One region of the Poseidonibacter parvus genome, then DNA from elsewhere that is predicted to be linked to it. Evidence: riboswitches for the same ligand, from Rfam matches in the RefSeq annotation. Region 1 holds a riboswitch; the other holds the start of a gene.
The links. Region 1 has a riboswitch for thiamine pyrophosphate ahead of LPB137_RS03915 (TonB-dependent receptor). Riboswitches for the same ligand answer to the same signal wherever they lie in the genome.
Positions count from the first base shown of each region.

Region 2: another riboswitch for thiamine pyrophosphate. It lies ahead of tenA (thiaminase II); the one in region 1 lies ahead of LPB137_RS03915 (TonB-dependent receptor).

Region 1 is NZ_CP019070.1:799,210-814,911, reverse strand. It holds gene LPB137_RS03975 (protein adenylyltransferase SelO) at 1-155, opposite strand, end outside; gene LPB137_RS14705 (YbbN family protein) at 307-438, shown strand; partial or broken gene LPB137_RS03970 (thioredoxin family protein) at 454-672, shown strand; gene LPB137_RS03965 (tRNA pseudouridine(13) synthase TruD) at 703-1,704, opposite strand; gene LPB137_RS03960 (hypothetical protein) at 1,819-2,544, shown strand; gene LPB137_RS03955 (methyltransferase) at 2,581-3,666, shown strand; gene LPB137_RS03950 (DoxX family protein) at 3,750-4,178, shown strand; gene lpdA (dihydrolipoyl dehydrogenase) at 4,241-5,671, opposite strand; gene LPB137_RS03940 (dihydrolipoyllysine-residue acetyltransferase) at 5,686-7,314, opposite strand; gene aceE (pyruvate dehydrogenase (acetyl-transferring), homodimeric type) at 7,324-9,996, opposite strand; gene LPB137_RS03930 (lipoate--protein ligase family protein) at 10,253-10,966, shown strand; gene lipA (lipoyl synthase) at 10,967-11,845, shown strand; gene LPB137_RS03920 (malate dehydrogenase) at 11,878-12,819, shown strand; TPP riboswitch at 12,925-13,038, shown strand; gene LPB137_RS03915 (TonB-dependent receptor) at 13,114-15,147, shown strand; gene LPB137_RS03910 (hypothetical protein) at 15,147-15,425, shown strand; gene thiB (thiamine ABC transporter substrate binding subunit) at 15,426-15,702, shown strand, end outside.
Region 2 is NZ_CP019070.1:1,215,973-1,231,674, forward strand. It holds gene thiD (bifunctional hydroxymethylpyrimidine kinase/phosphomethylpyrimidine kinase) at 1-147, opposite strand, end outside; gene thiM (hydroxyethylthiazole kinase) at 177-971, opposite strand; gene LPB137_RS06040 (ABC transporter substrate-binding protein) at 982-1,929, opposite strand; gene tenA (thiaminase II) at 1,959-2,612, opposite strand; TPP riboswitch at 2,692-2,797, opposite strand; gene LPB137_RS06050 (ABC transporter permease) at 2,832-3,578, opposite strand; gene LPB137_RS06055 (ABC transporter ATP-binding protein) at 3,575-4,306, opposite strand; gene LPB137_RS06060 (DUF6172 family protein) at 4,340-4,666, opposite strand; gene LPB137_RS06065 (hypothetical protein) at 4,814-5,077, opposite strand; gene LPB137_RS06070 (N-acetylmuramoyl-L-alanine amidase) at 5,143-5,781, shown strand; gene rraA (ribonuclease E activity regulator RraA) at 5,834-6,319, opposite strand; gene LPB137_RS06080 (methyltransferase domain-containing protein) at 6,515-7,456, shown strand; gene LPB137_RS06085 (hypothetical protein) at 7,515-7,799, shown strand; gene LPB137_RS06090 (disulfide oxidoreductase) at 7,921-8,346, shown strand; gene LPB137_RS06095 (DsbA family protein) at 8,336-8,986, shown strand; gene LPB137_RS06100 (hypothetical protein) at 9,117-10,298, shown strand; gene LPB137_RS06105 (hypothetical protein) at 10,345-10,638, shown strand; gene LPB137_RS06110 (TlpA family protein disulfide reductase) at 10,709-11,296, shown strand; gene LPB137_RS06115 (aminotransferase class I/II-fold pyridoxal phosphate-dependent enzyme) at 11,299-12,411, shown strand; gene LPB137_RS06120 (HAD family hydrolase) at 12,408-13,037, shown strand; gene LPB137_RS06125 (ModE family transcriptional regulator) at 13,034-13,444, opposite strand; gene LPB137_RS06130 (efflux RND transporter permease subunit) at 13,721-15,702, opposite strand, start outside.

The DNA of each region.
Region 1 (15,702 bases):
TCACACTCTTTATAATCTAAATTTATTAAATCACATGCTTGCTTATTGTAGGAAATAAGCTTTGGATTTTTTAAAGGTGTTGCATCTAATTTTTGGTATAAATTATCATCCATATGGAAATATTCCATATTAACTTTTAAGTCATTTAATTTCATTTTTTCTCTTTATTTTAATAATATATTAATTTTAAAATAAGATATCAAAAACACATATAAAACAAGATAAAAAATGTCTTATTTTAATTTTCTAAACAAAAACTACACATTCAAAAACTATAATAGAAAAATTTAAAAAAGGATACATAAAATGAAAAAGTTAATAGCTATTTTATTTTTAGGTTTTAACTCACTTTTTGCATTTGAGCATTTAACTCTTGCAAATATAGAAAGTAAACTTGAAAACAAAAATGTAATTATTGATTTTTATGCAACTTGGTGACCATCTTGTAAGGTTTTAGGTAAAAACTTGACAAAATATAATACAAGAAAACAAGATAACGTAGAAATTTATAAGTTAAACATAGAAGATCAAAAACTTCTTACAGCACAATTTGAAATTAAAGGTATTCCAACTTTAGTTTATATGGAAAATGGAAAAATTGTTGCTAAAAAACTTGGTGTTAAAAGTGTTGAGCAATTAGAAAATTATGAGAAAGTCTATTTTAGTAAGTAATCATACTTACTAAAATATCACCTATTAATATTAAGCTTTTAAGTTTCTGTTTGCAATGTTTTCAATTAAAACAGTTGCATAAGAAGCTTTTGGTAATGTAAATTTAACTTTACATTTATTAGTATTTTTATCGAAACTTACAGAAATATCACTTGGATATACTATTGCATCACGTCTGTAACCTTTTTCTTTGATATAAGTATCATCAAACATTTCTTCAATTTTTCTAGCATCCTTAATACTTCTAAATGCTTTTTGACCAGGCAATAATCCTGTTGGTACTATTTTTTTATCTTCAAAATCTTTTTGCATTATCTCTGTGAAGTTTTTAGGAGTAAAGAATTTATCTTCTCTATAATCTCTAAATACATCACCATCCATGGCTTTAAAACTATCATCTGATTGTTTAAGTCTTTCTACTAACCATTTATTAAAAAAATCACTTTGATAAGCAGCTACAAGCATTTTTGATATTTTTCTATCTTTTATTTGGTAGTCTTCATAAATATACTTTCTAGCTTTTTCTAAGTTTTCTAAGCCATCATAACCAAATCTCTGGAAACCAAAATAATTTGGCATTCCGACTTTTGAAATTTGCTTTAAAAGTTTTTCAATTTTTCCAACATCTTGAGCTTGAACTTCATGTAAATTTATTTCAAACTTATTTCCAATTAAATCACCAATATTTAGTTTAGATCCATGAAGTGTTGTTTCTAATATTTTAATTTTATTGTGTCTAAATTGCTTTAAATCTTTTGAATATTTTTTAGGAATTGAAATATATTGAGTTGTAGTCGCATTTTTATCTTTAAGTCCTGCATATCCTAATTCATTGTCATATATTCGTAAACCCTTTGCTAAACTTTCTATTAAATCCCAAGTTCCAAGCTTTTGCTTTTTTATTTTTGCAATTATAAAGTTACCACGACCAGCAAATTTAATAGGAACTTCTTCAACAATAAAATCATCAACATTTTGGTAAAACTTAAAATCTAAACTTTTGTGATCTTGTAAAAACTCTCTTTTTATCATCTATATATCTTTGTATTTATTTTTGTAATTATAGTCTAGTTATTATTTAAAGGGCTTAAGTTAAGAAAATAGATTAAGAAGATGTTATAATAAATAAAACAATAAAGAAGCTAAATGAAAAACAAACTGCACACAACTTTAATATATCCTCTAATTTTAATATTCTCTCATTTTTTAAAAGGTAAAAAAACTGACTATTCAAATTTTTTTCATGATAAAGAAAATGAAAACAACAAAGAAAAAAAACTAGAAGTTACATCAAACAATAATGAGTTTTATGAAAATATAAAATACTTTTTTGATAAAGATTCAATAATTTATGACAAAACAAAAGTTTTGTTTCAAGTTGATATTTCAAAAGCACCGGAAGTAAAAACTTATATTTTTGATTTTTTCAAAGTTGTAAATGTTTATCATGCAATGTCAATGCTAGGAGCTAAAATCCCAAATGATAATATTCAAGTAGAGCTATCAATTAAAAAGAATAAGTTAAATGAATCTCAAATCAATAATCTTTTAAGAACTGTACTTTTAGCCTTTGCTTCAAGAAAAGTTGATAAGCTTTTTTTCAATAAAGAGTTATTAAAAGATGAAAAAAGTTTACAAGCATATGAAACTATGATTTCATATCTTGATAAAGCTACTATTGTAAACTTTTCAAATGCAAAAAGTTTATATGTATTAACTTGCAAAAAAGATAGAAAAACTTTTGATATTGTATGGTCAAGCCAAGATGAAATTGAGTTAACAGAATTTAATAAAGTTTTAGACAAATATGGAAATGAATTAACAAAAGATATAAAAATTACAAATAGCCCTATTTACGCTTTTCACAAATAAATATTACAAAAAACTAAAACTATAGAAAGAAAATAAATGACACAAGATATACAAGATTTAAAACCAACAAGACCAAATATAATCACAACTAATATTGATAATGCAATTGGTTTTTACCGTAAAATGGATACAAACCAAACAGTAAAAGAGATGATTGAAGGAAGATATGTAATTGTTGAAGAATATTTTAGCAATGGTTTACAAGTTCTAGAAGAGCTTAAAAAACAATTATTAAAAAAGTTTCCTAATAAAGATTTTCAAACACAACGTGATTATAGAAGTGCTTTTCGTTTAGCTTCTCATAGATTATTATTAAAAATAGTTGATAATAAAATCACTGTAAAAAAAGCACCAAAAATTGGATGGTTAGATATTTTATACCCAGAGCTTAGTGATTTTTATATTTCATTTCCTGAAGTTCAAGGTATGAATAGCTCTTGGCAGTGGAATAAAAAAGGAATAGAGATTAAAACCTTAGATATTACATTGCATCCTTATTATGGAACATACTTCCCTACAAGATTCGATCATTTAAAACTATTTGATAAATGGCTAAAAAAATATGAAGGTTCAAAACAAAAAGCAATAGAAATTGGAGTTGGTAGTGGTATTTTATCTTTTCAATTAATACAAAATGGCTTTAATGATATTTATGCAAGTGATACAAATAAAAATGCAATAATTGGGGTACATGAAGAAGCTAAACGTTTAGGATATGAAGATAAACTTACTTTAAATCATGCCAACTTATTTGAAAATTGTGATGTTAAAGCTGATGTAATAGTATTTAATCCTCCATGGATAAAAGCAAAACACAAACTTGAAGAAGGTATTGATAAAGCTATGTATTATGAAGATGAGCTTTTTAATAACTTTTTCGAACAAGCATTAAAACATTTAAATCCTGATGGAAAAATTGTATTAATATTCTCAAATTTAGCACAAGTAGTTGATGAAAACAGTTCTCATCCTATAATTGATGAATTAAGAAATCATAAAAGATTTAGAAAAGATTTACATCTGACAAGAGAAGTTAGAGCTTCATCAAGAAAAACAAAACGTACAGACCAAAGAGCAAATGAAAAAGTAGAACTTTGGGTATTAGCTGCTAAAAAAAGCTAATAATTTTATATATTTCTTATTGTTTAAATTTCATTAATATTGCTTAGGTAAAATTCTTTTTTTAAAGAATAAAGGTTATAAAAATGTATAAAAAAATAGATCAAAAGTTAGCATCAGTTTTGAGTGAAGATGTAGGAAAATTAATATTAAGAGTTTCTATATCTGTATTAATGCTATTTCATGGTTTTTCAAAATTATCTAGTGGTGTTGATAAAATTGCTGCAGGTTTAGTTAAATCAGGTTTTCCAGAGTTTTTAGCTTATGGAGTATATGTAGGTGAAATTATTTTACCTATATTAATTATATTAGGATTATTTACAAGACTTGCTGCTTTAGGAATGGGTATTACTATGTGTTTTGCAATATTTTTAGTTTATTCAGAAAAGCTATTTATGTTAACTAAAAATGGGGCTCCTGTTATTGAGCTTCCTTTATTATATTTAGTACTATCTATTGTGATATTTTTTATTGGAGCAGGAAAGTATAGTTTAGATAATAAGAAATCTGTTTAAGTAAGATTTGTATTGAACTTTGGGTTAATTCCCAAAGTTCAAAAGTAAATAAGGAAACTTATTTACTTTTTCTTAACAGCCTTAGCATTTGGTAAGTCTGTAATACTTCCTTCATAAATTTCAGCTGATAATCCAACTGATTCATGAAGTGTTGGGTGAGCGTGAATTGTAAGTGCAATATCTTCAGCATCACAATCCATTTCAATTGCAAGACCAATTTCACCAAGTAATTCACCAGCATTATCTCCAACAATTGCACCACCTATTAAAGTATGGTCTTTCTTGTCATAAATAAGTTTAGTAAATGCATTTTCACTAACATCACTTGCAATCGCTCGTCCAGATGCAGACCAAGGGAAAGTAGAAACTTCGTAATCAATACCAGCTTCTTTAGCTTCTTTCTCAGTCATACCTGCCCATGCAATTTCAGGGAAAGTATATGCAATAGAAGGAATCATTTTTGGCTCAAAATAATGCTTTTTACCAGCTATTACCTCAGCTGCTACATGTCCTTCATGTACACCTTTATGAGCAAGCATTGGTTGACCAACAATATCTCCAATTGCAAAAATATTATCTACATTTGTTCTCATTTGTTTATCAACTTCAATAATTCCCCAATCATTTACATTAACACCTGCATTTTCTAAACTTAAAAGTTTACCATTTGCAGCTCGTCCGATTGCAACTAAAACAGCATCATAAACAATAGGTTCAGAAGATACACCCTCACCTTCCATTGAAACATGAATACCATCTTCTTTTGCTTCAACTTTAGCAACTTTTGTATTTAACATAATATTAAATCTTTTTTCATTTGCTTTAGTATAGGCTTTTATCACATCTTTATCAGCAACTGGAACTAATTGATCTTGCATTTCAACAACATCAACTGTAGAACCTAATTTACCATAAACTGTACCCATTTCTAAACCAATAATTCCACCACCCATAATAAGTAGTTTAGAAGGAATATTATCTAAATCAAGTGCATCAGTAGAATCCCAAACTCTTGGATCTTCATGAGGAATAAAACCTAATTCAATTGGTCTTGAACCAGCAGCAATAATTGCATTATCAAATTTAACAATAGTATCAACACCATCTTTTGAAACGCTTACAGTGTTTTTATCTACAAAGTTTGCAAGTCCTTGAACAACTTTTACTTTTCTCATTTTTGACATTGCACTTAAACCATCAGTTAGTTTTTTTACAACACCACTTTTATATGCAGCAATTTTTGTAATATCAATTTCAGGTTTCGCAAAACTTACACCATGAGGTGCAATATCTTCTGCTTCTTCAATAACTTTAGCAACATGAAGTAAGGCTTTTGAAGGAATACATCCAACATTTAAACAAACTCCACCTAAAGTATCATGCTTTTCAACTAAAACAACATCTAAACCTAAATCTGCACTTCTAAAAGCAGCAGAATACCCAGCAGGTCCTGCTCCTATTACTAATACTTGTGCTTTTATTTCTGTACTCATATTTTACCTTCTTTTTATAAAAGTAATAATCTAATATTACTTAGTAATTTAGATAATGTTGTTGTAAATCTAGCTCCATCTGCTCCATCAATAACTCTGTGGTCGTATGATAAAGATAATGGTAAGATTAATTTAGGTTCAAACTCACTTCCGTTGTAAACAGGTTTAATCTCTGATTTAGAAAGTCCTAAGATTGCAACTTCAGGTGCATTAATAATTGGAGTAAAGTAAGTTCCACCAATTCCACCTAATGAAGAAATTGTAAAACAACCTCCTTGCATATCAGCAGCTTTTAATTTACCATCTCTTGCTTTAATTGAAAGTTCTTTTAATTCTTTAGCAATATCTTCAAAACCTTTTTTATTTGCATCTTTAATAACAGGTACAACTAAACCATTTGGAGTATCAATTGCAACTGCAATATTTACATATTTTTTGAAAATAATACTTTGACCATCTGAGCTTAATGATGAATTGAAATTAGGATGTAATTCTAATGCTTTTGCAACAGCTTTAACAGCAAATACTAATGGCGAAATTTTAATATCAGCACCTGTTTTTACATAAACTGCATTTTGCTCTTTTCTAAAACTTTCAAGTTCAGTGATATCTGCTTCATCAAATTGAGTAACATGAGGCATACTAACCCAGTTTCTATGTAATGATGGTCCTGATATTTTTTGAATTCTAGATAATTCAACAGTTTCTACCTCACCAAATTTAGAGTAATCAATCTCTTTTAATTCAGGGAAATCAAAACCTAAACCTGAGCCAGAATTTTTACTAGCCCCAGAGTTAACTTTTGTTAATTCAGCTTTAATATATAATCTAACATCTTCTTTTAAAATTCTGTTCTTATTTCCAGTTCCTGAAACCTTTCCTAAATCAACACCAAATTCTCTTGCTAATTTTCTAACACTTGGACTAGCATATACTTTTTCAGTTGTTTTAACAGGTTCACTTGAAGTTGCAACTGCTACAGTTTTTTCAACAATAACTTCAGCTTTAGGTTCTTCTTTTTTAACAGTTTCTTTTGGAGTTTCAACAACAATATCTTTTTGCATTCTTGCAATTAAATCACCAGTTTTAACTTTTGCTCCTGGCTGTACTAAAATTTCTTTTAATATACCAGTAAAAGGTGCAGGAACGTCCATTGTTGCTTTTTCAGTTTCAAGAGTAATAATTCCATCTTCTTCAAGAATAGAATCACCAATACTTGCAAGAATTTCAATAACATCAACAGCTTCTTCACCACCGATATCAGGAACAAAAACATCTTCAACAACCGAAGTAATTTCTGCTGAACTTGTATTTGTTTCAATAATTGACTTTTCTTCTACTTTTGTAACTTCGACTTCAACAACAGGTGCTGCTTCTTCTTTTACTTCAGGTGTAGCTTCTTCTGCACCTTCTTTTTTAACACTAGCAATAACCATACCTTCAGATATTTTATCACCAGCTTTTACATTTAGTGATTCAATTGTACAATTATAAGGTGCAGGAATATCCATAGAAGCTTTTTCAGTTTCAACAACAATTATTGCTTCATCTTCTTCTAACTTATCTCCAACACTAACACTAATTTCAATAATTTCTACTTCTTCTCCACCAACATCTGGTAGTTTAATTTCTTCAATACTCATTTTCACACCTTATGCATATAATGGATTTATTTTATCTGGATTTATATCAAACTTAGCAATTGCTTCAACTAATACAGCTTTATCTAATTTTCCTTCATCTACAAGTGAAGCTAAAGTAGTATAAGCAATAAAGTTAGCATCAACTTCAAAGTGAGCTCTTAAGTTTGCTCTTGAATCTGATCTACCAAAACCATCAGTACCAAGAACTTTAAAGTTACCTTTAACATATCCTCTTAATTGGTCTGAATAAATTTTCATATAATCAGTTGCAGAAATAATAATATTATCTTCATCTTCACCTAAAGTACTAGTAATAAATGCTGTTTTATTTTCTTCATTTGGATGTAATAAGTTATATCTTTCCACATCTTGTGCTTCTCTTGTTAATTCATTGTATGAAGTAACAGAGTAAATCTCTGATTTAATATCAAACTCTTTTGCTAAAATATCAGCAGCAGTTCTAACTTGTTCTAAGATTGAACCTGAACCTAATAATTTAACTTTGTAATCATTTGAAGCTTCCACTGTATCTAATTTATAAATACCTTTTTTAATTCCCTCTTCAACACCTGTAGGCATTGCTGGTTGTTTGTAGTTTTCATTTAAAGTAGTTAAGTAATAGAATACATCTTCTTGATTTTCACCATACATTCTATTAATACCATCTTGAACAATTACAGCTAATTCATAACCATAAGTAGGATCATATGAAATACAATTTGGAATAGTATTAGCTAAAATATGTGAATGTCCATCTTCATGTTGTAAACCTTCACCATTAAGTGTAGTTCTACCAGATGTTCCTCCAACTAAGAATCCTCTAGCTCTTAAATCTCCAGCAGCCCATGCCATATCACCTGTTCTTTGGAATCCAAACATTGAGTAATAAATATAGAATGGAATCATAGGAACATCATTTACAGAATAAGAAGTTGCAGCTGCAGCCCAAGAACCCATAGCTCCTAACTCATTGATACCTTCTTGAAGTACTTGACCTTTTTTATCTTCTTTATAGTACGCAACTTGATCTCTATCTTGAGGAACATATTTTTGTCCTTCATTAGAATAAATACCAATTTGTCTAAACATACCTTCCATACCAAATGTTCTTGCTTCATCAGGAACAATTGGAACAATTTGTTTACCAATATTTTTATCTTTTACTAAAGTGTTTAAAATTCTTACAAATGCCATAGTAGTAGAAATTTCTCTATCTTTACTTCCTGCTGTAATTGCATCAAATGCACCTAAGCTTGGAATTTCTAATTTTTGAGTGAATTTTTCTAATCTTTGAGGAACAAATCCATGAAGTTCTTCTCTTCTTTCTTTCATATATTTTAACTCAGCAGAATCTTCAGCAAAAGTATAATATGGTAAGTTTTCTATTTCTTCATCTGAGAAAGGAATTCTAAATCTATCTCTAAATTGTCTTAATGAAGCAAAATCAACTTTCTTAACACCGTGAGCAATATTTTTACCCTCAGCAGCTTCACCCATTCCATAACCTTTAATAGTTTTAGCTAAAATTACAGTTGGTCTATCTTTAGTTTTACCTGCTACATCGTATGCTGCATAAACTTTTAATGGATCATGTCCACCTCTGTTTAAGTTAAAAATCTCATCATCACTCATGTTTTCAACTAATTTTGCAGTTTCAGGATATTTATTAAAGAAGTGTTCTCTTGTGTAAGCTCCACCTTTTTGTTTAAAGTTTTGGTACTCACCATCAACAGTTTCTTCCATTAATTGTAAAAGCTTTCCTGATTTGTCTTTTTCTAATAAAGCATCCCAATGTTTACCCCAAATAACTTTAACAACTCTCCATCCATTTCCTCTAAAGTTTCCTTCAAGTTCTTGAATGATTTTACCATTTCCACGAACTGGTCCATCTAGTCTTTGTAAGTTACAATTGATTACAAATACTAAGTTATCTAAACCTTCACGTCCTGCAAGACCAATTGCTCCTAAAGATTCTGGCTCATCACATTCACCATCACCCATGTAACAATATACTTTTTGCTCACTACAATCTTTAATACCTCTATTAGTTAAGTATTTTAAAAATCTTGCTTGATAAATTGCTTGAATTGGTCCAAGTCCCATTGATACAGTTGGGAATTGCCAGTAGCTAGGCATTAATTTTGGATGAGGATAAGAAGAAAGACCTTTTCCATCTACTTCTTGTCTAAAGTTGTCCATTTGTTCTTCAGTAATTCTTCCTTCAAGAAATGATCTTGCATAAATACCAGGAGCAATATGTCCTTGGAAGAAAACTAAATCTCCGCCATCTTTTTCATTTGGTGCTCTAAAGAAGTGGTTAAATCCAACATCATATAAAGTAGCACTAGATTGAAAAGATGCAATATGACCACCAAGTTCTAAGTTCTTTTTAGAAGCTCTTAGAACCATCATCTGTGCATTCCATCTAATAGCTGATCTTATTTTTCTTTCGATATCTCTATCTCCAGGCATTTTAGGCTCATCATCAACATCAATACTATTTAAATATGCAGTTGTAGCTCTAAATGGTAAATATGTACCTTTTCTTCTAGCTTTATCAATTAATTTTTCTAATAAAAAGTGAGCTCTTCTTGGACCACCTTCTTCTAAAACATTTTCAAAGGCTTCTAACCATTCGCCTGTTTCTTCTTCATTAATATCATTTAAATGTCCGTTTGACATCTATTCTCCTTTTATGTAGTTAAATTTTGTTTATATATTTATATACTTTTATTTTTTATCAATTTATTTACTTATTTTAATAAAAAATTAATTAAAAAAGTATTATATTTTTTTAAGTTTTAAATAAGTTAATTAGAATTTTATGGTTTTAATATTAAATTATGCTGAAATTTAAATTCTTTTATTCAAATTTAAGTTTAATTTAATATTATACTCTTGTTTGAAACACATATTAAAAGGTATCAAAAAAATATTAATGAAAAATAAACAATTTAGATTAATTTTAACTCCTAGAAATAATGCTAAAATAAATATGGCAATTGATAATGCAATAGCATCATCTTATAAGGAAAATGATACTCCAATTTTAAGATTTTATACATGGGAAAACTCTTTTACATTAGGATTATCTCAAAATTTTGAAGATTATACACAATTAAAAGAACAATACAATAACAACTGTGCAAAAAGAATCACAGGTGGAGGAGTATTATTTCATGGACATGACCTTTCATATAGTTTAACAATACCTAGCTCTTGGTTTAAGAACTTAAGTGTTAAGCAATCATATGAACAAATATGTCAGTTTCTTTTACATTTTTATAAAGAGTTAGGATTTAATACTTGTTTTGCAAAAGATTTAGAACAAATAAATTTAAGTAAAAATGAATTTTGTCAAGTAGGCTTTGAAGCTTATGACATTATTGTAAATAATAAAAAAATTGGTGGAAATGCACAAAAAAGATCAAAAAAAATGATTTTTCAACACGGTTCTATTCCACTTATAAAAACACAAGATGATGATAAGTTTGGTTCATCATTAGAAGATTTTAAAATTAATTTAACATTTAAACAACTTGAAGAAAAGCTAATTAGTGCTTTTGAAAAATGTTTTGATGCAAAATTAGTTTTAGATGAATTAAATACTATAGAAAAAGAAAAATTAAATAAACTATTAGAAAGGAATTAAATGTCAGTACCTAGTAAAGTTGGCTTTAAAAAACCTCAATGGCTTAGAAAAAAGCTATCAAATAAAGCGCAAGCAGATATGGAAAAGTTACTTGATAATGCAGGATTACATACAATTTGTCAAGAAGCAAAATGTCCAAATATAAGTGAATGTTTCGCAAAGAAAAATGCAACATTTATGATTTTAGGAGATTTATGTACAAGAAGATGTCAATATTGTAATGTAAAAACAGGAAATCCAAATGGCTATGTTAATGAAAAAGAAGTAGAACAAATTACTATTTCTGTTCAAAAACTTGGTCTTAAATTTGTTGTAATTACAAGTCCTGCTAGAGATGATTTAAAAGATGGTGGAGCAAATCATTTTTATGAAGTTACAAAAAGTATTTTAAATAATACAGAAGATACACAAGTTGAAATTTTAATACCTGATTTTCAAGCAAAAGATGAATCACTACAAAAAGTTGTTGATTCAGGTGCTGTTATCATTGGACATAATGTTGAAACAGTTCCAAGCTTATATAAAGTAAGAAAAGGTGCAACATACGAAAGATCACTAGAAGTCTTACGAAGAATAAAAGAACTTGGTGGCGAAAAAGTTAAAACAAAAAGTGCTTTAATGGTTGGACTTGGTGAAACTGAAGAAGAAATGGTTCAAGTTTTTAAAGACCTTATAAATGTTGGTTGTAAGTTTTTAAGTATTGGTCAGTATTTAGCTCCTTCAGGAGATTATGCAACAGTAAAAGAGTACGTTAAGCCAGAGCAATTTGAAAGATATAAAACTCTTGCAATGGATTTAGGCTTTGAATTTGTTCATAGTACTCCATATGCTAGAAGTTCATATATGGCTCATGAGTATTTATCAAATCAAAAAAAATAGAAAATAGAAAATTAAATAAAAAAGGATTATTAGTGGAAAATAAAAAAGTTGGTGTAATTGGTGTAGGAAATGTTGGAGCAACTCTTGCTTTTAATTTAGCAACAAAAAACATTTGTGATGAAGTTGTTTTAAAAGATTTAAGAGAAGATTATCTTCAAGCAATGGCAATTGATATTTCACAAGCAGCAAATGCAGCAAATGCAAGTACAAAAGTATCATCTGAAACTTCTGATTTTGTAAATTGTGATGTAATTGTAATTACAGCAGGAATTCCAAGAAAGCCAGGAATGAGTAGAGATGATTTACTTCTTACAAATGCTAAAATCATGACTTCAGTTATTGATGAAGTTAAAGATGCAAACAAAGATGCTATTTACATTATTGTTTCAAATCCACTTGATGCAATGGTTTATACAGCACTTAAAGCTTCTGGACTTCCAAAAAATAGAGTTTTAGGAATGGCTGGAATTTTAGACTCATCAAGAATGGCACACTTTATTGCAAAAAAACTGGGAACTTCACAAGGAAAAATCAAAACATCTGTAATGGGTGGACATGGTGATGCTATGGTTCCTTTAGTTAATTATTGTACAGTTGATGGTAAAAACTTAACTGATCTTTTATCAAAAGAAGATATTGAAGAAATTGTAACATTAACTAGAAATGGTGGAGCTCAAATTGTTAAACTTCTAGGAAATGGTTCAGCTTATTATGCTCCTGGATATTCAGCATCATTAATGGTAGAAGCTATTTTAAATGATTCAAAAGAAGTTTATCCTTGTGCTGTTTTACTAGAAGGTGAATATGGTTACAAAAATATAACAGCTGGTGTTCCTGTAAAAATTGGGAAAGAAGGTTGTGAAGAAATTATTGAACTAAAATTAGATGCAGACCAAGAAAATGAGTTTGCTAAATCAATTTTATCTGTAAGAGAACTTACTGATACTTTAGAAGAAAAATTCTTTAATAAATAGTCTTTTGACTATTTATTAATACTCAAACTTATAAATTCCTTTCTACTTAATTAAATATCAAATATCATTAAGCTTCAACAAATAAAAGTTAAAGTAAAATCGCGAATCAACCTCTGGGGGCGCTTTGATTTTAAAGATTAAAAGCTGAGATAGCATATTGCTTGTCCCGTTGAACTTGAACTGGGTAATTCCAGCGTAAGGAAGAGAATTGTAAATAATCTTATAATAATATTCTTATCATACTTTATATACAACTTTTTCCTACATAAATAAAAATTTATTTAAGGAAACATATTGAAAATTAAAAATTTAACGCTATCTGCGATAGCTTCATTAACATTACTAACTCCTTTTGCATATGCAGAAGACATCACGCTAGATTCAATTACTGTTACATCTGATTTTAGAGATGCAAATCTAGATAAAACTAGTAAAGCAATTAGCGTATTATCAGAAGATAAAATAGCTGACAAAGCTCATGAATCTCTAGAAAGTGTTATAGGTCAAGTACCAAATGTAAACTTTACTTCAGGTGCTTCAAGAGCTCACTATGTACAAATCCGTGGGATTGGACAAAGAAGTCAATTCAAATCTCCTAAAAACCCTTCAGTTGGTTTAGTTTTAGATGGTATTGATGTATCTGAATCTGCACTTGCACTTACTATGTTTGATGTTAATCAAATAGAAGTGTTAAAAGGACCTCAAGGTACAACATTTGGTTCAAATGGTATGGCTGGAATTGTTAGTTTACAAAGTAATAAACCAACAGAAGATTTTGAAGGCCATATTGAAACTACAATTGGAAACTATAACACAAAAGCTGCAGGTATTGCACTAGGTGGAAGTTTAATAGAAAATAAATTATTAGGTAGACTTTCAGTTTATAAGAATACTAGCGATGGCTTTATGGAAAATAAGTACTTAGGTAGAAAAGACACTCAAAATATTGATGAAGTTGCACTTAAATCACAATTAACTTATTTAGCAAATGATGATCACAAAGTAGATATAAATTTTGCTCATGTTAATGTAGATAATGGATATGATGCTTTTACTTATGATAACTCTTATAATACTTATTCAGGTAATCCAGGAACAGATTCTCAAGAAACAAATGCGATTGGACTTAAATCTACATATAAAATTAACAGAAAAATGCATTTAATTAGCAAAGCTTCTTTTTCAAAATCTAATAGTGAATATTCTTATGATGAAGATTGGTCTTATGATGCTGTATCTTCTTATATCGCAGAAGATAAATATTTTAGAAAAAGAGAAAAAACAGATGTTGATTTAAGATTAGTATCTGACGAAGAAGGTCGAATTTTCAATAATAGTACAGATTGGACTTTTGGAACATATTATAAAAAACAAAGTGAAGACTTAAGACAAAACTATACTTATTTTGCTTCAGATTATACGAATAATTTTGATTCAGAAAACTTAGCTATTTATGGACAGTTAGATTCTGATATTACAAATAAACTTACATTAACAACAGGGTTAAGAGTTGAAAACTGGAAAGCTGAACTTAAAGATTCAGATTCGTTAAATAAAGAGACAGATGAAGTACTAATAGGTGGAAAGATTGGATTAAGTTACCAAGAGAATGAAAATAATTTATATTATGCAACACTTTCAAAAGGTTATAAACCTGGAGGAGCAAATTCAGAATATACATTAAGTCAAGAACGAAAAACATTTAATACTGAGCATTTATGGAACTTAGACATAGGTAAAAGTTTTTCTAATTTTGAAAATAAATTAAAAACTAGAGTAAACTTTTTTTATGGCTTAAGAAAAGACCAACAAGTTGATAATTCATATTATGGAACTAAATGGATAGAATGGATATCAAATAGTAAATCAGGTAGTTATTATGGAGTAGAAGCTCAAACAAACTATTATGCAGATAATACTTTACACTTATTTGCTTCACTAGGATTACTTAAATCAAAACTTGATGAATATGAAAGTACTGATGTTAATGATGGAAGAACACCTGCACAATCTCCACTTTATCAATATAATGTAGGTTTCGACTACATGATTACTGATGATATTCAAATTAAATCAGATATAGAGGGTAAAGATTCATATTATTTCTCAAATAGTCATAATCAAAAATCAAAATCTTATGCACTTTTAAATGCAAGTCTTTCATATTTTGTAAGTGATTGGACAGTTACTTTATGGGGTAAAAATCTTACAAATAAATCTTATCAAACTAGAGGATTTTATTTTGATGGACAAGGTAATGGTGATGAACTTTATACACAACAAGGAAATCCAAGAACATTTGGATTTACAGCGAGGTATGACTTCTAATGGAAATTTCAGTAGATATAAGTATGTACCCTCTACAAGAGGAGTTTAGAAAACCAATTTTAGCATTTATTAATGCTATTGAAAATGAAACTAGTATTGATGTAGTAAAAAATGACCTTAGTACTCAAATTCATGGGGATTATAATATAATCATGAAACTTTTAGAAAAAGAGATGTTTTCTGTTTTTGCACAAATTCCTGATTCTATCTTTGTATTAAAATTTGTTGGAAACAATAGACTTAAAAAAGATGGAATATATAAAGAGAAAAGAGACTAAATGAAAAAACTAGTATATCTATTACTTTTAACAACTTTTTTTGCATATGCGAATGAAAAACCAACACTAAATGTATATACCTATGATGCCTTTGCTGCATCATGGGGACCAGCTCCTAAGGTTAAGAAAGCATTTGAAAAAACTTGTAATTGTAATATTAATTTTATAGGAGTATCAAGTTCAATTGCAACACTACGTAAGATACAACTTGAAGGTAAAAAAACAAAAGCTGATGTACTTTTAGGTTTAGATACAGCAGTTGCACAAGTTGCAAAAG
Region 2 (15,702 bases), 420 kb from region 1:
ACCTGTTGTATTTTGAGCTGTTATTGCTGTAATTGCAGTTGTTCCAAAAACACCTCTTTCTTGAAAGGTTTTTAAATCTGCTTGAATTCCAGCACCACCACCACTATCTGAACCTGCTATACTTAAAGCTTGTGCTACTTTACTCATGTTTTTTCCTCTTATTTAAATTATTACAATTATTCAAAACTTATTTTTGCGTATTTTTCTACTGTGGTATCATCTAATTTTGCTAGACTATCAAGTAAGGCTATATAAAACTGTCCTGTTTGATTATCATTTAGTTGTTCTTTTACAATTTGTCCTGCAATTGCGTAAGAAGTACAAGCACTTACAGTTAGTTCAAAACTATTTTCTCCAAGTGTTAAAAATGCTCCACAAACTGCACTTAAAAGACATCCTGAACCTGTGATTTTTGGGAATAGTGTTGTTCCATTATCTATTTTTGCTACTTTAAGTCCATCACTTATATAATCAATCTCTCCACTAATTGAGACAATACAATCATATTTTAAAGCTACATCTTTTGCTATTTGTGAAAAGTTGGCTTCTCCACTTCCTGCATCAACGCCTTTTGCCTTCCAATTAACTTGGGCAAGATGTGCTATTTCTCCTGCATTTCCTCTTATTAAATCAAACTTTATTTCTTTTAATAAAGTCTGTACAGTTTGTTTTCTAAAAGAAGTAGCTCCTACACCAACTGGGTCTAAGACTACTGGTATATTGTTTTTATTTGCACTTTTCCCTGCTTTTATCATAGACTTTACTTGCTCTGATGTAAGTGTTCCTATGTTTATAACTAAAGCTTGACAAATAGCAGGTAGTTCGTCCATTTCTTCAATTGCATTTGACATAATAGGTGAACAACCCATACTTAATAAACCATTTGCTACATAATTTGCTACAACTATATTTGTAATATTATGTATTAAAGGACTATTTTGTCTTAATCTTTTTATATTATCTGTTTGCATTATTTAGCCTTTATTTTAATAACTCTTTTGCGTAATCATCTAAGTTTGGAATAGTTTTAATAAGCTTGTTTTCTTTCATAAATGTAGCCATTTTTTTATATACAACTTTATCGAAAACAGCTGGATTTTGTGCTAAATATGGTATTGTATCATTCCATGCAAGAGTATTTAATTTATTATTTAACTCTTTTGGTTTATAACTTACAAATGATTCCCAAGATTTTTTAGGATTTTCTTTTAAGTATTTTGTAGCTTCTTGTAAAGCTTTTACAAAGTTTTTATATTTTTCTTGCGACACAGTTTCTTTATTTGCTACAACTACAAGCTCATCATATTTTGGAACACCATAATTTTCAGGGAAAAATGCTACTCCTTCTTCTTTTTCTATTTTTAATTGATTTAATTCAAAGTTTCTAAAAGCACCTATTACTGCATCAACTTGTTTACTCATTAAAGATGGAGATAAAGACCAGTTTACATTTATAAGTTCAACATCTTTTGCTGATAAATTTACAGATTTTAACATAGAATCTAAAAGTGCTGTTTCAAATCCACTTACAGAGTATCCTACTTTCTTACCTTTTAAATCTTCTATGTTTTTTATACCACTGTCTTTTAATACAACTAAGCTATTAAGAGGTGAGTTTACAAGAGTAGCAATTCTAACTAATGGTAAACCTTGTGCTACTTGCATTTGTAGTTGTGGTTGGTAATCAACTGCTAAATCAGCTTTTTTTGCAGCTACAAGTTTTGGTGGCATTGATGGATCAGCTGGTTCAATAATTTCTACTTCTAAATTATTCTTTTCAAAAAAACCTTCTTGTTGTGCAATTATAATAGCTGCATGGTCAGGATTTACAAACCAGTCTAAAAGCAAACTTACTTTTTCTTTGTCTGCAAATGCACTTGAACTTAATAGTAATAAACCTAGTGTTATTTTTGATATTATTTTTTTCATTTTATTTAATTTCCTTATGTTTTTTATATTTATGATAGGTCTAAACCCATTTGCCAAAATGATATTTCCATTCTTGTTGCTGTTGTAAAAATATCTTCTATTTTTTCCATTTGTTTTTGTGATAAATCTTCACACAGTTTTTCAAAAAAACTTGTTGCTTCTTTTGCTGCTTCTTGATACTCTTTTGAAGAGTACATATCTATCCAAGATTGATATGGATTATTTTGCACACTTAGATTGTTAGAAGTTATATAATCAGCTACTTTTGCATAACCTACAAAACAAGGTATTAAACCTGCATAAAGTTGTGTTAAATCTCCATTTAATCCACAATCTAGTACAAACCTTGTGTAAGCTATACAAGCCGTTGATTCTTTTTGTTCATAAATTGATTTTTCATCAATTCCAAACTCCTTACAATAACTTATATGAAGTTGTATCTCATCTAGTATTGAATTTAAAGCTTGTCTTGAGAATTCCATTTGTTCAAAAGTATCACTTTTATACATAGCAAGTGCAAAAGCACGGCTATAATGAAATAAATAAATATAATCTTGCATTAAATAGTGTTGAAAGTTTTTAAGCTCTAATGTTCCAGAAGCTAATTTTTGAACAAATTCATGTTTAATATAATCATCCCAATAGGGTTGAGATTTCTTGATAAGATTTTGTGTAATAGTCATAATTCTCCTTATAAGTGTTTATAAATAAGAAGAAGAGTTTATCTTTAAAAAAAGATAAAAAAATTGAAGTATAAAAATACATTTGTAAAAAACAAATCCCTACGTTAGCATTACCTAAATCAGGTTCAAAGGTCGAAGTTTTAAACTCCCTCTCAGCCTATTTATAAGCTCCCTATGTATTAAAGCAAAATCTTATCACAAAAAAAACCTTAAGTCAATTTAATGTAAATGACTAGCCCATGGAATAAATTTCTTTGTAAGATAATCTGTTAGAAAATAGATACTTAAAGTAAGTATTATTAATATAAAAAGTGCAGAAAACATTAAATCAATTTGCATTCGTGCATTTGCATGTAACATTAAATATCCAAGTCCTTTAGATGAACCAACCCATTCGCCAATAACCGCTCCAATAGGTGCTATACAAACTGCTATTTTAAGCCCTGAAGCTAATGAGGGTAAACTAGCTTTAAATCGTACTTTAAACAAAGTTTGTAAAGGTGTTAGCTTATATGTATGAGCTAAGTCAAGCCACTGTTTTGGTGTGTTTTTAAGTCCATCATAACAAGCACTTGTAATTGGAAAATATATAATAATAACTGTCATAACTATTTTTGAAGCTAAGCCATAACCAAACCATAAAACTAAAAGTGGAGCTATTGCAAATACAGGAATAGCTTGAGAAATTACAAGTATTGGAAGTAAGTATTTTTCAATTTTTTTAAAGTATAGTAGGGCAAAAGCAGAGCTTAGACCAAAGAAACATCCAAGGATTATTCCTAGTATTATTTCTAAAAGTGTAGTTTGTGTATGTTCTAAAAGTAAGTCATATTGATTTATTAATTGTAAAAATACATCTTTTGGTTGCGGTAACATATAATGAGGTAAATCAAAAATTATAATAAGAGCTTGCCAAAGTCCTAATAAAAAAATAGTAGGAAGTAATATTTTAAAAAGCTTTTTCATAGATTACTTTCTTTTAATTTTGAGATTAACTCTTCTTGTAAATTCCAGAGCTTTTCATTTGAAAGTTGATGAGGTAAATTACCTTCTAAACTTGCCACTTCTTTTATGCTTACTGGTTGATTTTCTAAAATATAAATATGATTTGCTAGTTTTATTGCTTCTTGTGGATCGTGTGTTACTAATACAACGGTTTTATCTTTTAATAAATCGCAAGTTAAATCTTGAAGTTGTATTTTTGTAATTGCATCTAAAGCTGAAAAGGGTTCATCCATTAAAATTAGATTTGAATCTTGCATAAGTGTTCTAGCTAAGGCTACTCTTTGTTTTTGTCCACCTGAAAGTTCATAAGTTTTTTTATCTAAATGTTTAGACATATTTACTTGGTCCAAAATCTCTTTTGCTTTTTGTAGAGTCTTTTTTGTTTTACATCCTTTTAAATGATAAAAAAGTTGTACATTATCTAAAATACTAAGCCATGGATAAAGTGAATTTTCTTGACTAAGCCAAGCTATATTTGTATTTTCTTTAAGTGTAATTTCTCCACTTGTTATAGTTTCTCTTTCAAGATTTGCAATACATCTAAGAAGTGTTGATTTTCCAACTCCTGAACTTCCTAATAAAGCTGTATTTTTATTTTCTAATATATTAAAGTTAAGATTTTTAAATAGAGATTTACCTTTGAAATCAAGGTTTAGGTTTTGTATTTGGGCTATGAAATTATTATTCATGGTTTTATTTTTTATAAATAAAGAGGATAATTTTTAATTATCTTCTTCATTTGTTTCAGTAGTTTCATCACTTACAACTTTAGGCTCTCTAATACCAGCAACGCTTAAAATTTCCATATATAAAGTTTCACATTTTTCATTTGAAGCTTCATCTATATTTTTTGTAATATCAATAAAATCAATTACTTTTGGTTCTTCTTCATTTTTTCCAAATTTACAGTTAAATTTCCAAAAATCAACACCTTCAGGTCTTGGCTTATTTTTTTCTCTTTTAATGTATTTTCTAATTTCATGTTTGATAGCTTCTATTTGTCTATCTGGGTGTTTGTTTTCAACGTTTAATTTGAATGTTTTCTTCATTTCTTTCCTTTTGGCGCATTATATCTGAACATTAGTTGATATCACATTTTCCAAATCTGCATTTTAAAAATTTATATAACATGTATACAAAATATATTAAAATTGCTATTTCAAATATTTGGTAAATTATTTCCATTTAAATATTCCCTAATGCTCATGATCTTCTAGATTTTGTGAAATATAATCATAAATTCTTTGATATTCACTATCTTCTGTTTTATCTTCTTCAATAACTGCTAGTACATTTTGAAGTTCTACTAAAAGTGATTCCATTTCTGTTACAGCAAGTTCGTCATCTTCACTTTGTTTACCTTCAGCTAAAAGTATATGCAAATCATCAAGATATGCTTCTACTTCTGGAATCATTCCATTTTCTACTAAATCTTTTAGTTTGTCTTTTATTTCTGACATTTATTATCCTTAAGTTAAAATGTAATTATATAGTGAAAAATATTGGTTTAGCTTAGATACAATAAATGATGAAAAAGTTATTACTTATTTTAACAATATTTTTAAACTTAGAAGCTATAGAAATAATAAAAAAACCAATTGTTTTTGATAAAATGAGAATGGATTTAACAAAAGATTATATAAAGAATCATTATGGTTTAAGTGTTGATAATATTAATATTATTCCGAAAATGATTGTAATTCATCATACGGCTGTAAATAGTCTAAAGAGATCTTTTCACAGATTTAATCCTTCAAGATTATTAATTGATAGAAAAGATATAGCAAAGGCTTCATTACTTAATGTATCTGCACATTTTCTAGTTGCTAGAGATGGTACTATTTATTCACTTATGAATGAAACTCACATGGCTAGACATGTTATTGGTTTAAATTATTCAAGTATAGGAATTGAAAATGTTGGAGGCCAAAAAAAGAGTGATACTTTAACAAAAGAACAGTTAGAAGCTAATATTAAGTTAGTAAATTATTTAAAGAAAAAATATAAAACAATTGAGTACTTAATCGCACATAGTGAATATCTAAAATTTAAGACTCATGAATTATGGTTAGAAAAAGACAATAGTTATAAAACTATTAAAAGTGACCCTCATAAAAAGTTTATGAAAGCATTGAGAAAAGAAATAAAAGGATTAAAAAACTAAAGTTCGCGTTTTAGATTTTTATCTCAACTTTTATTCTCTTTCATATTATATACTAAATAAGTTTAGTTTTACTAATAATAACTCCATCATTATCCGCATAAAGGTAATCTCCTTTATTAAAAGTCAAACCTTCAAAGCATATTTCTTCACCTCTTGATGAAGATGTTTTTTCAAAATTTCTTAAAGGACAAGTTCCAATTGCAAATAATCCTACATTAATATTTTTAGTTTCATCTGTATCTCTTACATAACCATTTAAGATTATTGCTTGCCAATTGTTTTTAGCTGCAAATGCCATTAATCTATCACCTACAACTCCAAAAAATTCTTGTGCATTATCTACAACTACAATTTTTCCTTCTCCATCTTCATCTCTTAGCATTTCTAGTAAACGCCAATTACTTTTATCTAGTTTTATTGTTTCAATTTGTCCATAAAATCTTTTTAAACCACCATAATTTATAAATTTTGTTGGTAGTACTTTTATCTCTTTATCTTGATTTTCATCACATAAATCTGCTGTATGTATATTTTTCATTTCTTTTCCTCTTCCTTTATCTCAAATTATGAATTTGAGATTTATATAGTAGTGAAAATAAATGTAAAAAAAATGTATAAATTAAATGAATATTAAAATTTATAATTAATCTAAATAAATAAGCTAATAAAAATAATATTTAAAACTAACTAACTATAAAGCTATTATATAATTCGTAAAAAATAAAGAATTTATATGAAAAAATTTACAAATGAATCTATGTATGAGATTATTCATTATTTTGAAACTTCATTAAAAAAATATGAAATAATAAGTATTGAAGTTTTAAATCCAGATTTAGGAATTGATAATTATGCAGGTTATACTATTGATTTAGATGAATCATATATCTATAGGTCATATAAATCATGGACCGATTTAGCTGAACTAATGTTTTGTAAAATGCTTACACCTATAGTTCTTTCAGAAAATACAATATGCTTAAAATTTAGGAAACTAGATCTTTCTAGCTCTTTTCATAATGATTTAAATGATGAAGAAAATGAAAAGTATGGAATAAAATCAGACTTTTCTAAAATAAATAAAAACGAAGAGCCAGCTTTTGTTTTTCCTTACACAAAAGCTTTAATACATACAAAAGTATATGAAAAAAAACAAATACTAAATCTTGGTGTTAATAAAGCAGATGAATTTGAAATCATAAAAAATATTGTTTATTCTGAAGTTTTTGAAAAGATTAATTTTGTTGGAATTGATTATTCAAAGAGTGCAATTAATCAAGCAAAACAAAAATTTCCAAATAAAAACTTTGAGTTTTATTCACATGATATAAATAAATTAGATGATTTAAATTTAAAGAAATCTGATTTAATTATTTCAATTGGAACACTACAATCAAGTAGTATTAACTTTAAATTAGTATTTATGTCTTTAATTCAAGATTACTTAGAAGATGGTGGAAGTATTATTCTTGGTTTCCCAAATTGTCGATGGGTTGAAGCTGATATGATTTATGGTGCAAAAAATCCTACTTATACATATTCTGAACAATCTTTGCTTTATAAAGATGTTTATTTTTGTAAAAAATATTTACAACAAAAAAAGTTTAAAGTTACGCTAACAGGTAAGAATTACCTCTTTTTAACTGCAACTTGCATTAAAAAGAAACAGAAATAAGTTTTTTTATTTTTTTATTTATGATACAATTATTGCATAAAAATTCAAGGAGTATATTATGCCATGTAAACATATAGAAGTAAAAACATTTAAGTTAGCTCATTCTACAAGTGACACAGTTAAAATAGAACACGTTGAAAAACCTTATGGTGAATATTCTAGCCCAGTTGTTAGTATTGCTATTTATTCAGAAGGAAAAACTAAAACTTCAGAAGTTGAAATACCTTATGAAAATATTGAAATATTTTTTAAAGCTTTAAATGAATCAGTTGCACTTTGTGATTCAATTCCAAGAAGTGAAATACATGCTGAATTAAATTCAGAAATTGGTGGTGGAGCATAAAAGGTGAGTTGACTCACCTTTTATAAGTTCTACTTATATCTTAATAAATTAATCTCTAATTCCTAATCTAAAATAAGAAATTTTTCTGATATAATTTTCGAAAATTTTAATAGGAATTAATTTGAATTCAACATCAACTTATGTTTTTTTATCGTTTATAACTGCTACTATTGCTACTTTAGGAAGTCTATTTTTTTCTGAAGTTATGGAGTTTATACCTTGTTCTATGTGCTGGTATCAAAGAATATTTATGTATCCATTGGTATTAATATTTTTAGTAAATATGTTATACCCAGATGATAAAATTGTAAAGTATGCAATGCCTATAGTATTAGTAGGTTTGTCTTTTTCTATTTATCATAATTTACTGATGTTTGAAATAATACCTGAAAGTATTGTTCCTTGTGTTCAAGGTGTTCCTTGTTCAACTGAATATATTAATTGGCTTGGTTTTATTACTATTCCTTTTCTTTCATTAATTTCCTATTCAATTATTTTAATCTTATTATTATTTATAAAAAAAGGAATTTCATCAAATGAAAAATAAAAAAATTGTCGTAATCTCATTATTAGTTCTTGTAATCGCATTTATAGCAGGCACATATCTTTACAAAAGTAATGAAACAAAAAAAGTTCAAAATGTCACTACTAGTGAAGATGGAGCACCTTATATAAGAGCTCATTCTCCAAAGTTTGGAGATAATAAAAAGAATGTAGTTGTTGTGGAATTTTTAGATCCTGAATGTGAAGCTTGTGCAGCATTTCATCCAATTATGAAAAGAATGTATAAAGAAAACTACGAAGATATCTCTTTAGTTATTAGATATTTACCAAATCACAGAAACTCTAGATTTGTTGTAAAACTTCTTGAAGCATCAAGATTACAAAATAAATATAATGAAGCTTTAGATGTAGTTTTCTCTACACAAGATAAATGGGCAAATCATAACAATCCTCAACCTGGATTATTATGGACTTATATTGCTAAAATTGAAGGTATAGATATTAAAAAAGTTGAAGAAGACGTTAAAAATTCAAATTTTGATGAAATGATGGATATTGACTCTAATGATGGAAGAACTTTAGGTGTACGAGGAACTCCTACTATTTTTGTAAATGGAAAAAAATTAGCAGTATTATCTTATTCAACATTAATCGAATTAGTAGAATCAGAAATATACAAATAGTCTGTTTTTGTAGCAGATTTTTAAAATAGGTATTTTTAGGCCAAATACCTATTTTATATAGAGAAAATATTAAGAAAAATTATGTATACTATGTATTAAATATTAAACGTAGAAAACAAAAGGAATTTTAATGTCATTTCTAGAAAAAGTTAATGCATTTTTCGCAATTGCAAAAGAATCAAATTTTGATATTGCTAAAATTTATGCACAAGATCCAAATGGTGTATACGCAGCACTTTTAGTAGTGTTAGTAATTGTACTAATTATAGTATTTTTCATAAGAAGATCTATGAAAATATCTTCAGCTGTAAAATTAGTATCTAATATACAAAACTCTAATGATTTTGATGAATACGACTCTTCATTAACTAAACTTGCAACAGAACTACCTAAAAGAGGTCCTAGACTAGCAAACAGTATCAATGCGCAAAAAAATGATATTCTACAAAGAGAATTAAATTTATTAAAAGATTTTAATATTAAAGATAAAATCAATAAATATAAGCAAATTTCAGCTCAATATGCTTTAATTGCACAGAATTCTAAAAAATATAAAATGGATGATTTAACATCTTACTATGAAGAAAAATCTAAAACATTATTAGATGAAAACTTAAGTGCTGAAATTAGTGCATATAGTGAAAATACAGACTTTGATGAAAATGATGTAGATTTTGTTAATAGTATTGTTTCTTATGCTAATACTACAAGTAATCCAGAATCATTATTAAATCCACTTATTGAACAAATTAATAAATTCTCTTACTCTTATAATTTAGATTTATTCAAATTTACAAAAGCACTTGAAAAAGATAAATCAGGATTAGTATATAAAAATTGTAATGAAAAGTTAAAAGAAGCAATTACAAGCCAAGAGAATAGAATCTCTAATGTAATTTTATCTTATATGTTAGAAAATGATGAAAAAGAAGCTGTATATTCATATATTACAAACCTTCAATCATCTACTTATTTACAAGATTTATATCATAATTTCTTTGCAAAAACAGAAGATATTGATTTAGATTTAGCATTTGTAGCAAATGAAACAAAAATCCAATCTGATTATTCAAATCATATAGATTGCCAAATTACAGATAATTGGAGAGATTTAACATATATTAATCATATTATTAAATCTCCAAGAGTTCTTGAAACAATCGGACATATATCTTATAGAAATGTTTTAGAAAGAATTGAAAGATTAGAAAAAGATGAAGAGACTAATAAAGCAATAGCAGAAGCACTTCAAGTAGCACGACGTGCAGAAACAATTGCAAACGAAGCAAAAGAAATCGCAAGACAAAAATAAATAGAAGGTGCATTTAGATGCACCTTCTATAACTTAAAGATTAAATATGGACACTCTTACACTTATTTTAATATTTCTTATATTTTTCGCAATTTTTTTATTTTTTGCTGCAAGTAAAAAAAAGAATATAAAAGAACCTGCTGTAAAAAAAGATGAGTTAATACAAGCTTATAAAATTCAAATGAGAGACTTACTAAAGAAATATGAGAATGATAAAGAAACTCAAACAGTTGAAAAAATAAAACTACTTAAACAAATAAATCATGAACTATCAATGAATCTTTTTTTTAATGAAAATGAAGCTACAAAACTTTTAAAAGAACTTTCTTCTTATAGTTAATATCATTTATGATTTATTAACTTATTTTTACTATAATTTCAAATAATTAAACTTACAATATAGGATAACTATGAAAACAAAATACATTATATTCACACTACTTACATCAATTTTTTTATTTTCAGGATGTGACTCAAAATCAGAATTTGATGAAAGCTTAGTTGCAGATGTAAAAAAGAATACTCCAATTATTAAAGAGTTTGTTTCAAGAACACTTAAACTTACAACTACTGATGGCAAAATAATTGAACTTACTACAACAAAAGAAGGTATTGACTTTAAAGATTATAAAGGCAAAAAAGCAATCTTAGTTGATGTTTTTGCAACATGGTGTCCGCCATGTATTAAAGGTATTCCAGTACTAAAAGAATTAAGAGAAAAATACAAAGATGATTTTGAAATAGTATCAGTACTATTTGAAAAAGAAGAAGATAAACCAAAAGCTGAAGTTTTAGAGTTTATTGAGAAATATGGTATTACTTATCCAATTACTATTGGAGAAGAAAACTTTAAACTTGCAAAAGATTTAGGTGATGTTCAAAGAATTCCTGAACTATTTTTATTTTCAAAAGATGGAATGTTTGTTAAAAAATTCCTAGGTGAAACAGAGTTAGAAACTTATGAAGAGTATGTAAAAATGGCAATTGGTAAAAAATAGATTTGAGATATGAAAATGTTTCTTCATTCATTGTAATGGATATAGTAAGAGAGGCTCAAAAATATGAAGATACTATTCATTTTGAAATAGGTCAACCTGATTTAAACCCAAGTTTAAAAGTAAAAAAAGCACTTCAAAAAGCTGTTGAAGACAATAGATTTTCATACACTGAAAGTTTAGGCCTAATAGAACTTAGAAATAAAATATCTACAATGTATAAAAAAAACTACAATGTAGATATTGAACCTCAAAGAATACTACTAACACCTGGAACTTCAGGTGCATTTTTAATTGCTTATACTTTAACTTTAAAATATAAACAAAACTTAGGACTTTCGGATCCTTCTTATCCTTGTTATAAAAACTTTGCTAATATGCTAGATATTAATCCTTGTTTTATGAATATTGATAAATCTTCTAATTATGAATTAACTGTTGAGCATTTAAAAAAAGAAAATATCCAAGCTTTACAAATTTCTTCACCATCTAATCCTACTGGTAACTTATATTCAAAAGAAAACTTAGAGCAAATGATTTCTTATTGTAAGGAAAAAGATATATCTTTTATATCAGATGAACTTTATCATGGTTTAACTTATGAGCAAAATGCTCATACTGCATTAGAGTTTAGTGATGATGTTTTTGTAATAAATGGTTTTTCAAAATATTACTGTATGCCTGGAATGAGGTTAGGGTGGATAGTAGTACCCAAAAATTTAAGTAGAGAAGCTGAAAAAATAGCACAAAATATTTTTATATCTGCACCCACACTTTCTCAATACGCAGCAATAGAAGCTTTTGATGACAAATACTTAAGTAGTATCAAAAATACTTTTAAAGAACGTAGAGACTACTTATATGATGAATTAAGCACTATTTTTGAAATAGATGCTAAACCTGATGGAGCATTTTATCTTTGGGCAAATATTTCAAAGTATAGTGATGATAGTTTTGCTTTTGCAAAAGAGTTATTAGAAAATATTCATGTAGCAACTACTCCTGGAATTGACTTTGGTTCTAATAAAACAAATCAATATATTAGATTTGCATATACAAGAGATATAGAGCATATGAAAGAAGGAATAAAAAGATTGAAAGAGTATTTAAGTAAATGAAAAAATTTATACTATTTGACAACGACGGAGTTTTAGTCGAAACTGAACCTTTATATTTTGAAGCTAATGTAAAAGCTTTGAGTGAACTTGGAATCAAGCTTACGTTTGAGAGATATATGAAAATTATGGCAAGAGGTGGAACTGCTTGGGAAGTTGCAAGAGAAGCTGGAATTACAAAAGAAGTAATTGATAAAAAAAGATTTCAAAGAGATGAGTATTATCAAGAATTTATTAAAACAAGAGATATTGAGATTCCTGATGTAAAAGAGATATTAAAAGAGCTTTCAAAAAAATATAAAATGGGAATTATTACAACTTCAAGAAGAGTTGATTTTGAACTAATTCATAAAAATAGAGGAATTACTGATTTTATGGATTTTGTTTTATGTGTTGAAGATTATCCTAAAGCTAAGCCTTATCCTGATCCATATTTAGCAGGTTTAGAAAAGTTTAAAGCAAATGCTTCTGAAGCTATTGTAGTAGAAGATTCACAACGTGGTCTAAGCTCTGCTGTTAATGCTGGAATTGATTGTGTTATTGTTAAAAATGAGTTCACTTTAACTCATGATTTTTCAAAAGCAAGTTATAGAATAGATACTTTAAAAGATTTACTTAATATTCTTTAATCTGTTGCTATTACAAAACCATGGTTTTCTTCTTCTTGAAAACAACCAATTTGGCATTTTGTTACTTTAAGGTCTGATTTTTTAAGAGTTGAGCCTATTTTATTTATTGAATGGTTTTTCTCTTGAGCTATTTTCCAAGCTACTTGGCATTCTATTTTAGAATTATTAGAATTTGATTTTAACATATCATAAATATCATCATTCATATCTGTAAATTTTAAATCTCCAAATACTCCTAGTTCACAATTAGTGATTTTAAAGTTCATATCTTTAGCTATTTGTGCAATCTCTTTTGGTTCTTTACCAATTAATTTAGCAACTCTAAAAGCTTTTAAACATGATAATGCACCGTTCTCATCTAAATTTGTAAGAACTAAGTCTGTTTGTATTGAATCTAATTTAACCATTAATTTTACTAACCTTTTATTTTGTGATATTATAAAGTTTCAAGCTTATGATAACTTTATATTATAAACTAGTTATTTAAATATATTATAATTTTATTGTATAAAATTTGTATAATTGTATTTTATAAATAGAGTGAAAGGAGAAGACACTCTATTTATTAACTTGTATGTTTGTAGGAGAATCAAGTTTATAGTTTTTATTATTTATTAGGGTCGTGTAACCTAATGCATGTAAAAATTATAATAGCTTAGTATTAACCTTTTTTAAATAAAAGGTTAATGCTTTGTAAATGGTTTTAATAATATTATTAATCTTGGAAGTAAAAGTAGTGCTGAAGCTAAGATTGTAGCCATTACAACTACTGTTAATAAACCAAAGTAAATAGTAGGAATTAAATTTGATAAAACAAGTATAGAAAAACCTACTACAACTACTAAAGAAGTGTAATACATAGCATATCCAATACTTTCATGAGATCTTTTCATAGCATTGATATAATTATGATCAAACTTGTACTCTTCTTTAAATCTATGAATATAATGTATTGTATCATCTACTCCAATACCAATAGAAATAGCTGCAATTGTAATAGTCATAATATCTAAAGGAATATTTAACCAACCCATAATTCCAAAAATAGCAGAAATAGGAATAATATTAGCAATTAGTGCAATAAATGCAATTTTAAGTGATCTAAAAAGAAGTAAAAACATTATAAATAAAATCACTAAAACAAAACCTAATGTAGAGATTTGAGAATCAAATAATGATTGAAGCATATTGTTATATAAAACCATTAGGTTTGATAATTTATATGACGTTTCTTTATTTTCAATAATATCTCTTAAATCAGTATTGATTTTATTTAATAATTCATTTCTTCGTAAACTTGGATTTGAATCGACTATTCTCATAGTAATTCTAGCTTCATTATGCTCAATATTTACATATGGAGCTAAAATCAAATCTTTATATCTTTCTGGAAGTTTTTTATATAAAAGTGCTAGTGTTATTCCATCTAATTCTTTATTGTCATTTAAAAGTTTTCCTACTTTTAAAATACTTGCTAAAGATTGTACTTTTCCAACTTCTTCCAGTGAGTCTAGATAGTTATGAACTTTTGTAATTGTATTCATTTTATCTTGTGAAAACCAATATTGTTCATCGTTTTCGCTTTCTTTATACTCATCTTCAAAGTCATCAAAAAAGTCATCTTCGCTAGCTTTTTCTACAATTTTTACTGTTTTTTCTTCATCTTTGAATTTTATAATTACATCTAAGGGCGTTGTTCCACCTAAATTTTCATCAATTACTTTCATTCCTTTATAAATATCTGTACTTTGTTTAAAGTAGTTAATAAAACTATTCTCTACAATTAATTGTGATGCTCCTGAAAGAGAAAATACAACTACAAGTAAAGAACCTATTAAAATACTACTTCCTTTGTTTTCTACAAGGTATGAAGCTTTTGAAATAAGTGAAAACTTAGAGTTTTTTTCTCTTTCATGTTCATCTTTTTTATTCACCATTATTAAAACAATAGGAAAAACTAAAAAAGCAATAATAAGTGAGATTGCAATTCCAGCACTCATCATTAAACCTAAGTTTTTAACAGGTTGAATACTTGATAATACTAAAGATGCAAAACCTGTAATTGTAGTAATAATTGCAAAAAATGAAGGATTCATTTTTGATAAAATAGTGTTTATCACTAGCTTATATTGACTGGCATTTTTATATTTTACATTTAATTCTCTATATCTTACAATTAAGTGTAAAACTATTGAAATGGTTATTATTAACTGTAAAGCAATAAAGTTTGATGATATTACAGTAACTTCCCAATTAAATAAACCCAATACTCCAGCTGTTGAAACAACAGATAAAAGACAAATAACAATTGGTAAGATAATCCATCTAGGATGTCTAAAAATAAACCATAAAATAAAAATAAGTAAAAATACTAAAGTAGAACCATAAATTAATAAATCACTTCTAACAAAGCCTACAATATCATTTGCAATCATATTTATTCCACCAAGGAAAATACTTGCTTGATTATCGTACTTACTAATTATTGCTCTAATATTTTTAATATCACTTGTTTCTTGTTCTCTTAAAAAATCTCTATATTCTTTAAACTCTAATACAGTTTTATTTAAAAGATTTAATTCATCTTTTGTAATATTATTTGCTCTTTTTTTAGCTAATAAATCATTTCTTTTTTCTAAAAGTTCAAAATACTTTTTGTCTTCTT